DNA from 2 places in the Vibrio sp. HB236076 genome. Region 1 is predicted to be linked to the other one. Evidence: riboswitches for the same ligand, from Rfam matches in the RefSeq annotation. Region 1 holds a riboswitch; the other holds the start of a gene.
What was found. A riboswitch is a leader RNA that binds a small molecule or an ion and turns the genes downstream of it on or off. The one in region 1 is predicted to bind lysine.
Positions count from the first base shown of each region.

Region 2: linked by a shared signal. The riboswitch ahead of lysC (lysine-sensitive aspartokinase 3) and the one ahead of AB0763_RS08140 (Na+/H+ antiporter NhaC family protein) in region 1 are both predicted to bind lysine.

Region 1 is NZ_CP162601.1:1,848,306-1,855,092, reverse strand. It holds gene hflD (high frequency lysogenization protein HflD) at 1-574, opposite strand, end outside; gene mnmA (tRNA 2-thiouridine(34) synthase MnmA) at 600-1,718, opposite strand; gene AB0763_RS08150 (inosine/guanosine kinase) at 1,966-3,267, shown strand; gene AB0763_RS08145 (H-NS family nucleoid-associated regulatory protein) at 3,366-3,776, opposite strand; lysine riboswitch at 4,132-4,311, shown strand; gene AB0763_RS08140 (Na+/H+ antiporter NhaC family protein) at 4,427-5,998, shown strand; His leader region at 6,473-6,600, shown strand; gene hisG (ATP phosphoribosyltransferase) at 6,641-6,787, shown strand, end outside.
Region 2 is NZ_CP162601.1:565,264-572,050, reverse strand. It holds gene AB0763_RS02600 (PglL family O-oligosaccharyltransferase) at 1-302, shown strand, start outside; gene AB0763_RS02595 (VOC family protein) at 538-924, opposite strand; gene AB0763_RS02590 (alanine--glyoxylate aminotransferase family protein) at 1,264-2,385, opposite strand; gene AB0763_RS02585 (LysR family transcriptional regulator) at 2,705-3,628, opposite strand; gene AB0763_RS02580 (DUF1330 domain-containing protein) at 3,866-4,180, shown strand; gene AB0763_RS02575 (SDR family NAD(P)-dependent oxidoreductase) at 4,192-4,995, shown strand; lysine riboswitch at 5,277-5,453, shown strand; gene lysC (lysine-sensitive aspartokinase 3) at 5,547-6,787, shown strand, end outside.

The DNA.
Region 1 (6,787 bases):
TGCGCCCAAACACCAGATGGCGTTTGCGACCACCAACCTGACGCCAGAGAACGGCGCAGCGAATGCCCGATAACAGCAAAGCACGCACCTTCTCTTGTTGGTTGGGTTGTTGTAACACACTCGGGGTGCCAGCGACTTGTATACGCGGACCGATTGGACTAATGACATCGAGGTAAACGCTGGCGAAATTGGCGATCATTTGTGGTTCAAATAGGTCAAAGTGTTCAGTTTGACGTTGAATCATTGCAAGGCGATCGCCAAGTTGAGCCAGTGCATCTTGGCGCGAAGACAGTTTTCTTTCTAGCGCCATTAGACTGATGAGATAACGCGTAATTTCACTTCCAGATGGGGAGTTGTCAATGCCATTTACTAGACATTCCAAACCCGCTTTGAGGTGTTGCTCTCGCCCGAACACATCGAGTGTATTTTGTGGAGAGGTCGCTAACGTCGCTTCAATCGATGTCTTGAACGCTTGCTCATCGCACTGACCATTTTTAGCGACTTGTTGCACTAGATAAGCCGCTTGACACATGCCAGCAAAGGCGAGGGTACGATCGTAAATGGTATGAGACAACGCTTTTCTCCTTGATTGACGTCAATTATGCGAGTGGAATTCGCTGTTCGATAATGCCACCGCCAAGACAAATCTCACCGTGGTAGAAAACAGCAGATTGTCCAGGGGTCACCGCAATTTGCGGTTCATCAAAAACGACCTCTATTGTACCATCATCTATGGGGTTGATGGTACAAGGAATATCATCTTGTCGATAGCGCGTTTTGACGCTGCAGCGAACGGGCTCTGTTATGGCGTTACGATCCACCCAATGCAATTGACCTGCCACTAATCCAGTCGATTTGAGCAAGGGATGGTCGTGCCCTTGTACCGCAATCAGCACATTGCGCGTGAGATCTTTTTCCGCGACAAACCAAGGTTGTTCATTGCCGCCGCCGCCTTTTTGGCCGCCGATATGCAGCCCTTTTCGTTGGCCTAAGGTATGGTACATCAAGCCTTGATGCTGGCCGACCACTTTACCTTCCGGTGTTTCGATATCGCCTGGCTGTGCCGGTAAATAGCGACTTAAAAATTCAGTGAATTTTCGTTCGCCGATGAAGCAAATACCGGTGGAGTCTTTCTTTTTGGCTGTGACGAGGCCTTGCTCTTCTGCAATTCGACGCACTTCTGATTTTTGTAGTTCACCAACGGGAAATAAGCTGCGCGCAATTTGCTCATGACTCAGTGTATACAAGAAGTAACTTTGGTCTTTGTTGTTGTCTAAACCGCGAAGCATGGTTGCCTTGCCTGGGGCATCGACCGCGCTGCGACGTACGTAATGCCCCATCGCAATGTAATCGGCGTCGAGCACTTCATCGGCAAATTCGAGAAACGCTTTGAATTTGATTTCTTTATTACAAAGAATGTCTGGGTTAGGCGTACGGCCGGCTTTATATTCCTCGAGAAAGTACTCAAAGACATTGTCCCAATACTCAGCGGCGAAATTAATCTTGTGTAAGTGGATGCCAAGCTTGTCACACACAGCTTGGGCATCGGCAAGGTCTTCGGCGGCAGTACAGTACTCCTCGCCATCATCCTCTTCCCAGTTCTTCATGAACAGCCCTTCAACTTGGTATCCTTGTTGTTGAAGCAAATAAGCGGAAACGGAGGAATCGACACCACCAGACATACCGATGATGACTTTTTTAGCGCTGTTATCAGTCATAACTTTTTACCACACATGAAAACTGGAGCCGAATATTAACAGAAAGCAAATCGCTCGGACAGATGAGAATGGTCTTTATCGGTGACTTTCTGCCAATTGATTTATGACGCTGAGGCAACAAAGGCCGTTGTGAGTCGTTTTCAAAATAAATCCATCAAGTAAACGTTTGCTATTGCGGTGAAGATTGCTGGGGTTTAATGCGCGAGTTAGAATCCGTTATCCGTTCATCATGTGACACACTATTGCTATGAAATTTCCAGGACAACGAAAATCCAAACACTATTTCCCGGTCGATTCAAGAGACCCCTTATTGGCGCAATCAACCAAAACGACCCTCAATAAAGGCCATGTCATCGGCATCGACCAAACCTTGGTGGATATCGAAGCCAAAGTGTCGACAAAATTTATTGAAAAATACGGTTTGAGTAAGGGGCATTCATTAGTTATTGACGATCGCATAGCAGAGTCACTGTATTTTGAACTGAAAGAGCAAGGTCTGATCACCAGTGAATACGCTGGGGGCACGATTGGCAATACCTTGCACAACTATTCAGTATTGGCTGACGCGCGCTCAACTTTGCTTGGGGTGATGAGCCAAGATATCAAAATTGGCAGTTACGGTTATCGCTATTTGTGTAATACCTCAAGCCGAATGGACTTAAATTATTTACAGGGTGTCGATGGGGCTATCGGTCGTTGTTTTGCCCTTATCAGCGAAGACGGCGAGCGCACGTTTGCTATCAGCGAAGGGAAAATGAACCAATTGAAGCCAGAGAGCATTCCCGAGTCTATTTTTAAAACGGCCTCTGCATTGGTACTGACCGCGTACCTTGTCCGTTGTAAACCTGGCGATCCTATGCCTGAAGCGACGATGAAAGCCATTGAATACGCCAAGCGTTATGACGTGCCTGTTGTGTTGACCTTAGGAACCAAGTTTGTCATCGAAGATGATCCGGCCTTTTGGCAATCTTTTATCGATGAGCACATTTCAGTTGTGGCGATGAACGAAGATGAGGCGAGTGCCTTGACAGGATTGACCGACCCATTAGCGGCTGCCGATAAAGCCCTAGATTGGGCAGATTTGGTGCTTTGTACTGCTGGTCCCCTGGGGTTGTACATGGCAGGTTACACCGAACAGAGTTCAAAAAGAGAAACCTCTTTGCCTCTGTTACCCGGCTGTATTGCCGAATTTAACCGTTATGAATTTAGCCGACCGGTAATGAAAGAGAAAGTTGATCACCCGATGAAAGTCTATTCTCATATTTCTCCTTATATGGGCGGGCCGGAAAAAATCAAAAACACCAATGGCGCAGGTGATGCCGCGCTATCTGCATTGTTGCACGATATGGCGGCCAATAAATATCACCGCGACAATGTGCCGAATTCAAGTAAACACAAGTTTCCTTTTTTAACCTATTCTTCATTTTCACAAGTGTGCAAATACGCAAACCGAGCCAGTTACGAAGTTTTGGTACAGCATTCTCCGCGTTTGTCGAAAGGATTACCGGAAAAAGAGGACAGTTTAGAAGAAGCGTATTGGGAAAGGTAGGGCAAAGGCAGTAATAAAAAAGCGGCTCCCTGACTAGGAGCCGTTAATCATTGCTAATAACAGAGTGTTATAAACGGACTGATTGAACAAAGATAAGCTTAGATAGCGAAATCTTCGAGGGATTTGCCTTCATCAAGGGCTTTTTGAATTGGCAACGGCGTACGACCTTGGCCAGTCCAGGTTTTTTCTTGGCCCTTGTCATCGGTAAATTTATATTTTGCTGGGCGAGGGGCGCGTTTTTTCTTTGGCTTACTGGTTGCAGATTCATTTGACAAGGCAGAAATTAAGTCATTCACATCAATGCCATCTTGAGAGATTTGCTGCGCAATTTGTTCAAGTTTTGCTTTTTTCTCAGCTTCTAACTGTCGCGCTTCTTCTTCTTGCTCACGACGCTCTGAAACGACAGTATTTAACTTATCGAGAGCTTCTTCTAATTGACTCAACGTCAACTCTTTTGATAATGCACGCAGACTACGAATATTGAGTAAGGTTTTAGTCAGGTCGGACATGGGTATTCCTTTTTATTTAAACGTTATACGCAAATGCGCTTGGAATGTTTATATCTTTAATATACTTTGCTTTTGGACAACCGCAAAGACAATAAGTTTAAAATAGCCAAAAATATAAATAGATTATAAACCAGTCTCATAAATAAAAAAGTCAGATTATTGTCAAGAGTGTTTATATTTATTTCTTTAAGATAAATGGCTTTTAAATATTTCTAAGTGTCTAATTACATATTGTTGATTAATTTAAAAATACTGGTTTATACGCGGTTGCATTCAGAGTCGATTTGCGTACAATGTCGCGCACCTGATGCGGGGGCGATTTGACAAAACTCAGACCAAGTTTTGACAAAAAGAACTTCGCCGTAGAGGTGCAATAGCAATCAGTCGTGATGTTTGGGGTGATGCCGATGAAACATCATAAAAGGTGTTATTGCCGAAGTCTTGTAGGTATCGAACTGCAAGGCTGGGGTTGTGTTCGAATAGGCACAACACTGCCATAGTCATTATTAATACACTATGGAGCGCTACTGTAGGGTTAACTAACCACGGTTAGTTTATCGCTATTTGTTAACGAGACACTTTTGGAAGTATGGCACTTCTCGGTCGTTCTGCAGTAGATCTCTAACCAAATAAACTGGTTCTCGAAGATCATGAATTTAATCGATTATTCTCAATCCTTTCTCGCTTTATTGCCGCCGGTAATGGCACTAACTCTCGCAATTGTAACCCGTAAAGTGATGTTATCACTGGGTGTTGGCATCCTGCTTGGGGCACTTTTATTGACCGACTATTCGGTTTTAGACAGCGTTACTTATATATTTGATCAAGTGTCGGCCGTCTTTATTGACGGAGAGGGTTTAAATACTTGGAATATGAGTATTGTTGCCTTTCTACTATTATTAGGCATGATGACGGCACTATTAACACTTTCTGGCGGCACTCGCGCTTTTGCAAATTGGGCCCAACGCAAAGTGAAAACCCAGCGTGGTTCAAAATTATTGGCGGCTTTTCTCGGTGTGTTTATTTTTGTCGATGATTATTTCAACAGCTTAGCCGTCGGTGCCATAGCCAGACCTGTAACCGACAAGCTCAAAGTATCGCGTGCTAAACTGGCTTATATTCTCGATTCTACCGCAGCGCCAATGTGCGTCATTATGCCGGCATCGAGTTGGGGCGCTTATATTATGACCATTGTCGGTGGTATTTTAGTGTCTCACGGTATCACTGAGTATTCGGCGATAGGCGCTTACATGCGACTGGTGCCAATGAACTTTTACGCCATCTTTGCCCTCTTGATGGTTTTTGCCGTCGCGTGGTTTCGATTGGATGTGGGGAAAATGAAAACCCATGAACAAGCGACGTTATCTCAAGTAGATTCCCTACAAGAGCAAGCGGATAGTAGCGTTCTGCATGACGATTTGGATATAACAGAAAGTCGCCATGGTCGCGTCTCAGATCTGCTATTGCCGATCATTGCACTGATTGTCGCGACCGTGTCTTTTATGTTGTTCACCGGGGCGCAGGCGCTTGCAAAAGACGGCCTCCCCTTCTCTTTACTCGGCGCATTTGAAAATACGGATGTGGGGCGCTCATTGGTTTACGGTGCATTAATTGGCCTGGCATTGGCGTTAGTGACTGTCCTAAGACAAGCCTTACCTGTCAAAGAAACGGCCAGAACACTTTGGATTGGGGCGAAATCCATGTTTGGTGCCATTGTTATCTTGCTGTTTGCTTGGACAATTGGTTCGGTGATCAGCGATATGAAAACCGGCAGTTTCTTATCGACGTTAGTACAGGGCAGTATTCCATCACAATGGTTGCCGGTTCTGCTTTTCTTACTGTCAGGCGCGATGGCGTTTTCGACGGGAACCTCATGGGGGACATTCGGCATCATGCTGCCAATTGCTGGTGACATGTCTGCTGCGAGCGATATCAGCTTGATGTTGCCTATGCTCAGTGCCGTTCTTGCCGGCTCGGTATTTGGTGATCATTGTTCGCCTATCTCAGATACCACCATTTTGTCTTCAACCGGGGCGCGTTGTCACCACATAGATCATGTGGCTACTCAGTTGCCTTATGCCTTGATCGTGGCGGTGATTTCGAGTTTGGGCTTCATTGTACTTGGCTTTACCGATTCGATAGGCCTTAGCTTGTTAACTTGTGTTGTGGCATTTGTTATCAGTTGCTTCATCTTGCGCAGTATGAATAGAGATCACGCCTAATTTTAGATTGCCGACATCGTTAATCGATAGCGTAAATACCGCAAAGCCAGTATCGAGTTAAGATGCTGGCTTTTTGTTTAAATAGGGTAAAGGCAAACTTAGAACCCAAGTAATTGAATGACTCTTGACTTGTCTCGGCACGTGTCAGTGAACAAGCCCAAGCCCAAATAGCCAAGTAAAGCCGTGATTTATGGTGGACGTGTTTCATTGTGACAGCGAACCTTCAAGACGACGAGAGGTAAAGCAGGCTCACCGTGATGGCCTTTTAGCCCGTTTCAGGTATCTATAAAACACGGATAATATTAGGGTCTCGTGAATTTTATCTTTCCTATCATTGCGCAAAGGCTTCGTTGGATAAATTAAATCAAAAAAAGTGTGCTTTGCCCCTTGCAATCCTTGCTAAGCTCAGATAGTGTTGAAACTCAATTAGGACAGTTAAGAATAACTAAGTATGCGTATTATTGGAATGAACATTCATCACCATCACCATCCCTAAGAGGTCTTTCGGGGAGGTTTACGTATACCCGGGAGGCAAGATGCTCCCGGAGGTTGATAAGAATTTTTTAAAACCCTCGGGACCATTATCCCGAGGGTTTTTTTATTTCGAATTTTTATACCGATTTTAAGAGAAGGGAAGTAAGCATGACAACACAACGACTACGTATTGCAATTCAGAAGAAAGGCCGCCTGAGCAAAGAATGCCAAGAACTATTAAAACAATGCGGTGTTAAATTTAACCTTATGGGTGAACGTTTAGTGGTTCATGCGCAAAACATGCCAATCGATCTA
Region 2 (6,787 bases), 1.3 Mb from region 1:
CCTACCTGTGGCAAGACCGACTCGACAAAGCGCGTTACACCGCCGACCTAAAAGACGGCCTCAGAGACCAAGACCCCATTGCTCTTGAGCGCTATATCCATTGGGCATTAGGCATGATTCAAAATCAACCTAGAACGGAATACTACCGCAATTTACTCACCGCTTATCGTCAACTTGACATGCCGTTAAAAGTCCAACAGGTGAAAAAAGAGGCCGATTTCTTGTTCCCGGGACACGACTTTGCCCCCGATAACAACGCGCCAAAAGGCACCGCGACCACCCCGCTAAACCGCGCTTTGTAGTGGGGCAGTGAAAAACAGTGTAAGACAGTGAAACACAGTATGAGACAGTACAAGATAGTTAAACACAGCGAACTGTATCACACTGTCATTCACTGTCTTTTTCCTAACTTTTAAAGGGACAGGCAAGATATCCCAGACATCCACCTTCATATTAGGAAGGCAGTTATCGCTTCTATATTAGGACAGGCAACCTATCGACTTGTATTTAATGATGCATTGACTATCTAGCCTGTCCTTATATTGATTCATCTTGCCCTTCAAACATCACATGCAATTTGTTCCCATCAAGATCGCGGCAATAAGCACCGTAGTAATGAGGACGATAACGATATCCCGGTGCACCTTCATCAGAACCACCTAGATCCAGCGCCTTTTGGTGAAACGCATCCACTTCAGCTCGAGATCGCGCCTGAAAAGTAACCTGAACACCATTACCAACGGTCGCAGGCTTTTGATTAAAAGGGGTTAATACCCAAAAGCAACTCGTCCCACCAATTGGGCCATAACCGATTTCACCCTCAACTTGCATGGTGCGCTCCATCCCGACTACGGCGAGTAACTGATCATAAAACTCACCCGCTTTGTGTAAATCTCGACTACCAAGTGTGACTCCGACTAACATAATCGCTCCTTAAAAAGCATAAAAATACACCGCACAGTCTAACGGCTTCAAAGCGCAAGTGAAACCAAAGTCAAAACGGTGGCATAACGCAGCTTGTACACTCTGTGTTTATAGTAAAGGGGATGGATTAGATAAAGGGACAAGCAATATTTCAACCAAATAGGTCCAACAAACAATAAAAAGGACAAAGATAAAAGCAAAGATAAAAGGACAGGCCAAATAATGCCCTCACCAAATTATCGCGAGGATTATCTAGCCAAGATAAAAGGACAGGCCAAATAATGCCCTCACCAAATTATCGCGAGGATTATCTAGCCTGTCCCATTATGTCAGTATCACTTAATCTCTGAGTACTTTTTCCAAGGCGTGTAAACAAAGGGCGACATTTTCCTCACGGGCACCATAGCCCATCAAACCGACACGCCATGCTTGCCCAGCCATCTTGCCTAGCCCTGCACCAATTTCGAGATTAAAACGCTGCAATAGTTGATAACGCACCAAGGCCTCTTCAACGCCAGAGGGAACCCGAATGGCATTGAGTTGCGGCAACCTTACATCATCGTCCACAATAAATCCTATGTCTAAGTCGCTCAAACCATGCACCAGCAGTTGATGCATGTCCCGATGTCGTTGCCAGCTTTTTTCTAAGCCCTCATTAGCCAGCATCACCAACGACTCGTGAAGTGCATAAAGACTATTAACCGGAGCAGTATGATGATAACTTCGCTGATTCTGACCTCCCCAATAACCCAAAATTAGGTTTTGGTCGAGAAACCAACTTTGCACAGGGGTTTGACGCGATTGCATTTTGTGTACCGCACGCTCAGAAAAAGTCACCGGCGATAAACCTGGTACACACGATAAACACTTCTGACTGCCAGAATACACCGCATCGAGTTGCCAATCATCGACATACAATGGCACCCCACCTAAAGATGTCACCGCATCAACAATAGTCAATGCTTGAAACTGCTTAGCAATATCAGAGAGCGCCTTGGCATCAGATAACACACCGGTAGAGGTTTCTGCATGAACGAAAGCGAGTAATCGGCAATCGGGATGCTGCTCAAAAGCGTGTTTTACTTTGTTCACGCTAACCGGTTGCCCCCATTCATCATCAACCACAATAGGCTCACCGCCACAGCGTATAACATTCTCTCTTAAGCGCTCGCCGAACACCCCATTTCGACACACAATCACTTGATCGCCAGGTTCAACTAAATTGACAATACAGGCTTCCATCCCCGCACTACCCGGAGCAGAAATAGGAAAAGTCAGCTCATTTTTAGTTTGAAAGGCATAGCGCAATAGCTGTTTTATTTCATCCATTAGCGATATAAAACAAGGATCTAGGTGACCTATTGTTGGCCGACTCAGCGCTTGTAATACTTGTGGTGAAATGTCTGACGGCCCCGGGCCCATCAAGGTTCGTTGCGGCGGGTAAAAGCGTTCAAATGTCATGCTGATTCCTTAGCTGTGCGAGTGATTAACCCATCTACCATATCACTCAGCTGATGGTCCGCAAGACCAAGTCAATATCTTTGAACAGCACCACTCATTTTTCCTCAATACCCACATCTCTTTAACAGCATTCATCACAGCAAAAAACAGCCCCCAAAAAGGACAGGCAAGATTTAGCGACATAAGAAAAGTCATAAAAGGACAGGCGGGAATGACAAAAAGGACAGACTGATAACCTATAGCTAATTACAAAAGACGAACAATCTTGCCTGTCCTCATTTGAATTTTACCAAACAGCTTCTACTGCAATAACGCCAGGTTATTTAGACTGTCCTGTTATTTCGCTATTTGGGCTGTCCCAATAAGGCTCTGGTCCAAAACGTTCGGAGAAAAAGTCGATAAATGCTCGTACTTTAGGCGCTAACATTCTGGAGCTTGGATAAACCGCCCAAATTGCCGAGTCCGTTTTGAGACGGTAATCAGTCAAGACTTCTACCAACTCACCATTTTGAAGCGATTGATTGCAACACCACGTCGAGCAAATAGCAATCCCTAAACCAGCAATACAGGCATCGCGTACGGCCTCACCATTATCGGCAAAAAAATGTCCCTTCGGCTTGATCGCTAACTCGCCTTTGGCTGTTTCGAACAAACACGTTTCGGTACCACTTAAATGCAAAAAGCGATGCTCCATTAAATCATTGGGGTGTTCTGGCTGCCCATACTGTTCGATGTAATCTGGAGACACACACAAACGTCGGGTATCCGAGGCCAATTTCCTCGCAACTAAAGTGGAGTCTTTCAATGCGGCATTGCGGATTGCCACATCAAAACCACCTTCAACCAAATCGATAATGCTATCGGACAGTCGAAAATCCAACGTCAGCTGAGGGTAGTGCTGGGTAAACTCTTTCATTAATGGAATCAAATGCATACGGCCAAATGATGCAGGAGCGGAAATCCTTAACACCCCCTGAGGCACGGCTTTACCCGCGCCAACCGATGCCCGAGCTGACTCAACACTCTCTAGCACCTCTCTCGCATGTGGTAAAAATGCAATCCCTTCTTGAGTTAAAGAGACTTGCCGGGTCGTTCTGTGTACCAAACGTACATTTAACGACTGCTCTAATTTGCTGATGTAAGTACTCGCCACCGCAGGAGATAGCCCTAACGCACTGCCAGCCAAGCTGATGTTGTGAGTTGATGCCAAGCGGACAAACATCTTTAAATGCTCAATATTCATCATCGATTCCGTTGTGATTAAAAGCGAGAAAGAAGGTAAATCATGCTTATATTATTAAGAGTATCGATAGTGAATAAATTAACAAGTCATGATTATCAATTTTTTCTATAAAATCTTTATCGTTATTCGCCATTGTTCAACCTAATCACACCAGCTAAAGTCAATTTATCGCTGGCCATTAATGGTAAGGGTGGCCACCTAGACTTTGAATGTGATCTGTTATCGAGAGGACAAGTGATGACGCAAAAATATTTCTCCGTTTTAGAAGTCACGCCAACCAGTCAAGATTGGCTTGAAGAATACTCAGAAGTCGCCAGCCCACGAGTGGCTCACTACGGGGGGCGCTACATTGCAAAAACCACCGAACATATGACTCTTGAAGGCAACCGAGAACAGCCTGCAGTTCGCGCAATCATCGAATGGCCAAGTAAACAAGCCGCTCTCAACTTCATGCAAGATCCGCTTTATAAACCACAACTCGACGCCAGAACCCAGGGCTCAGTAAGCCATCATGCTTTACTTGAAGGGATTGATTTGGCTGAAGATAACTAAGAGAGATGAACATGAAAAAAACAATTTTAATTACCGGTGCCACCGATGGCATCGGCTACGAAACCGCAAAGTCTCTTGTCGAGATTGGCCATAATGTGATTGTTCACGGCCGAAACCCAGCCAAAGTAAAACAAGTTAGTGAGCAACTCATGGCGATAAACAGCACAGTGAACATTGAAGCCCTGATCGCTGATCTGTCTCAGCAAGAGGCGGTGAATACCATGACGACGCAGTTAGAAAGCCGAGATGGTCAGATCGATATCGTGATCAATAATGCGGGTATTTTCACAACATCAGCGCCTATTAATGAAAAAGGCTTAGATATTCGTTTTATGGTCAATACCTTAGCGCCATATCAAATCACGAAAGCGTTACTTCCATTAATGCCAAGCTCTGGCCGTGTCGTCAACCTCTCCTCTGCCGCGCAAAAATCTGTCAATCTCGACGCGCTTAAGGGCACAGTTCGTCTTGGCGATAACGATGCATACGCACAAAGTAAACTGGCTTTAACCATGTGGTCTCACGCCCTTGGCAACGCGCAAGGCAGTCACGGTCCTGTCATCATCTCAGTTAATCCTAAGTCCTTTTTGGGCAGTAAAATGGTCAATCAAGCCTACGGAATAGCGGGCAGCGACTTGAGCATTGGTGCCGACATTCTGGTCCGTGCAGCGTTATCTGATGAATTTGCGACAGCACAAGGTCGATACTATGACAATGATATTGGTGCATTTTCCGATGCCCACCCCGATACTTATCAAGCCAGTAAGGTTGAAAGCTTGATCGAGGCGATGGATCATTTATTAGCCGACCAATAAAGCCCCTCCGATAATGGCCAGATAAGAGATAATGGGACAGCCCCAATACTCTCTGACCTTAAAGAAATATCTTAAAGGGACAGGCTAGATAACGAGACAACATAAAAGGACAGCTTTAATTTGGGCTGTCCTTTTTATTAATTTGTAATTTGGACTGTCCTTATTTGTCACTAAATATAGCCTGTCCTGATATCTTCATGATCACGAATCTTATAAGCCAACTGAGATAACATGACTTTTCGATTGACAAAAAACGTATAAACACGTTCAATGGGCGGGCAAATTGCAGAAGAGGAGCATTGCCCAGGTAATTGTTTTGTGGAACCGCAAATCCAATACAAAACAAAGAGGGGGAGCAATGCCGAGGTAGATTTAAAGTGTGGTTTAAATCTGTCGGTTGACTTGGGTTGAATCCCATCAACTGTCATCAACTCAATTGATGAGGAGCTTCTGAGGTCTAGATTATCTATCTTTTTTTCCTCGCTGTTTTCCCTTCACTCTCTTCTCTCGGCGCATACTTTATTCATTTTTTAAGTCGTGGGAGAACAAACGTGAGCGCATTTAATGTTGCAAAATTTGGTGGTACTAGTGTTGCTGATTTCGAGGCAATGAGCCGTTGTGCAGCGATTGTAAAAAGCAATCCGCAAACTCGATTGGTGGTCAGCAGTGCTTGCTCCGGAGTCACTAACCTATTGGTTTTACTTGCTAATGGTGTTGCAGACATCGAGGAGCGTCAATCCATTATCACCAAACTTGAGCACATTCATTTTTCAATTTTAGAGCACCTTAACGATACTGATATGGTGCGCGTAGAACTCGAACGCATTTTAGATACCGTCCGTAGCTTAGCAGAAGCGTCTGCCATCCAAGTGAGCAACAAATTGACGGATCACCTCGTCGCTTGCGGTGAATTAATGTCGACTTATATACTCGCGCAACTGATGGTCGAACAAGGTCTCGATGCGGTAAGGTTTGATATTCGTGATGTGCTAAAAACCGACGACCAATTCGGCAGAGCAGAACCCGATGTGACACTAACAGGTCAACTGGCCATGGAAACACTACGCCCTTTATGTGAGGCAAAAGTTGTTGTTACCCAAGGTTTTATTGGTTCAGATGATGCGGGCAATACCACAACACTAGGGCGAGGTGGCAGTGACTACAGCGCCGCTCTCATTGCAGAAGCAGTGAAAGCACAAGGCCTACAAATTTGGACCGATGTCCCAGGGATTTATACCACCGACCCAAGAATAGCTCCGAATGCTTCTCCGATCCCTGAAATTAGCTTCAACGAAGCCTCTGAAATGGCGAACTTTGGCGCGAAAATTTTGCACCCAGCGACACTAGTTCCAGCACTTCGCCATGATATTCCTGTTTTTGTCGGTTCATCAAAAGCGCCCGAGCAAGGCGGTACCTGGATTCGTCATCAAGTCGAAAGCTCTCCTCAATTTAGAGCCCTTGCTTTGCGTAGTAATCAAACTATGGTTACTTTGCGCAGTGCAAAAATGTTCCACGCCTACGGATTCTTAGCAAAAGTTTTCGAAATTTTAGCCAAGCACAAGGTTTCTGTTGACTTGATCACGACCTCTGAAATCAGCGTTTCCATTACACTCGACAAAACCGACACCTCCGGCGGCTCTCCAGAACTTCCTACTGAAGTAAGAGCAGAACTCGAAGAATTGGCCCACGTCGACGTAGAAAGAAATCTCAGTTTAGTTGCTCTCATTGGCAATCAAATGGAAACAAAGGGCTATGCAAAACAAGTATTTAGCACTTTGGGTGATTACCACCT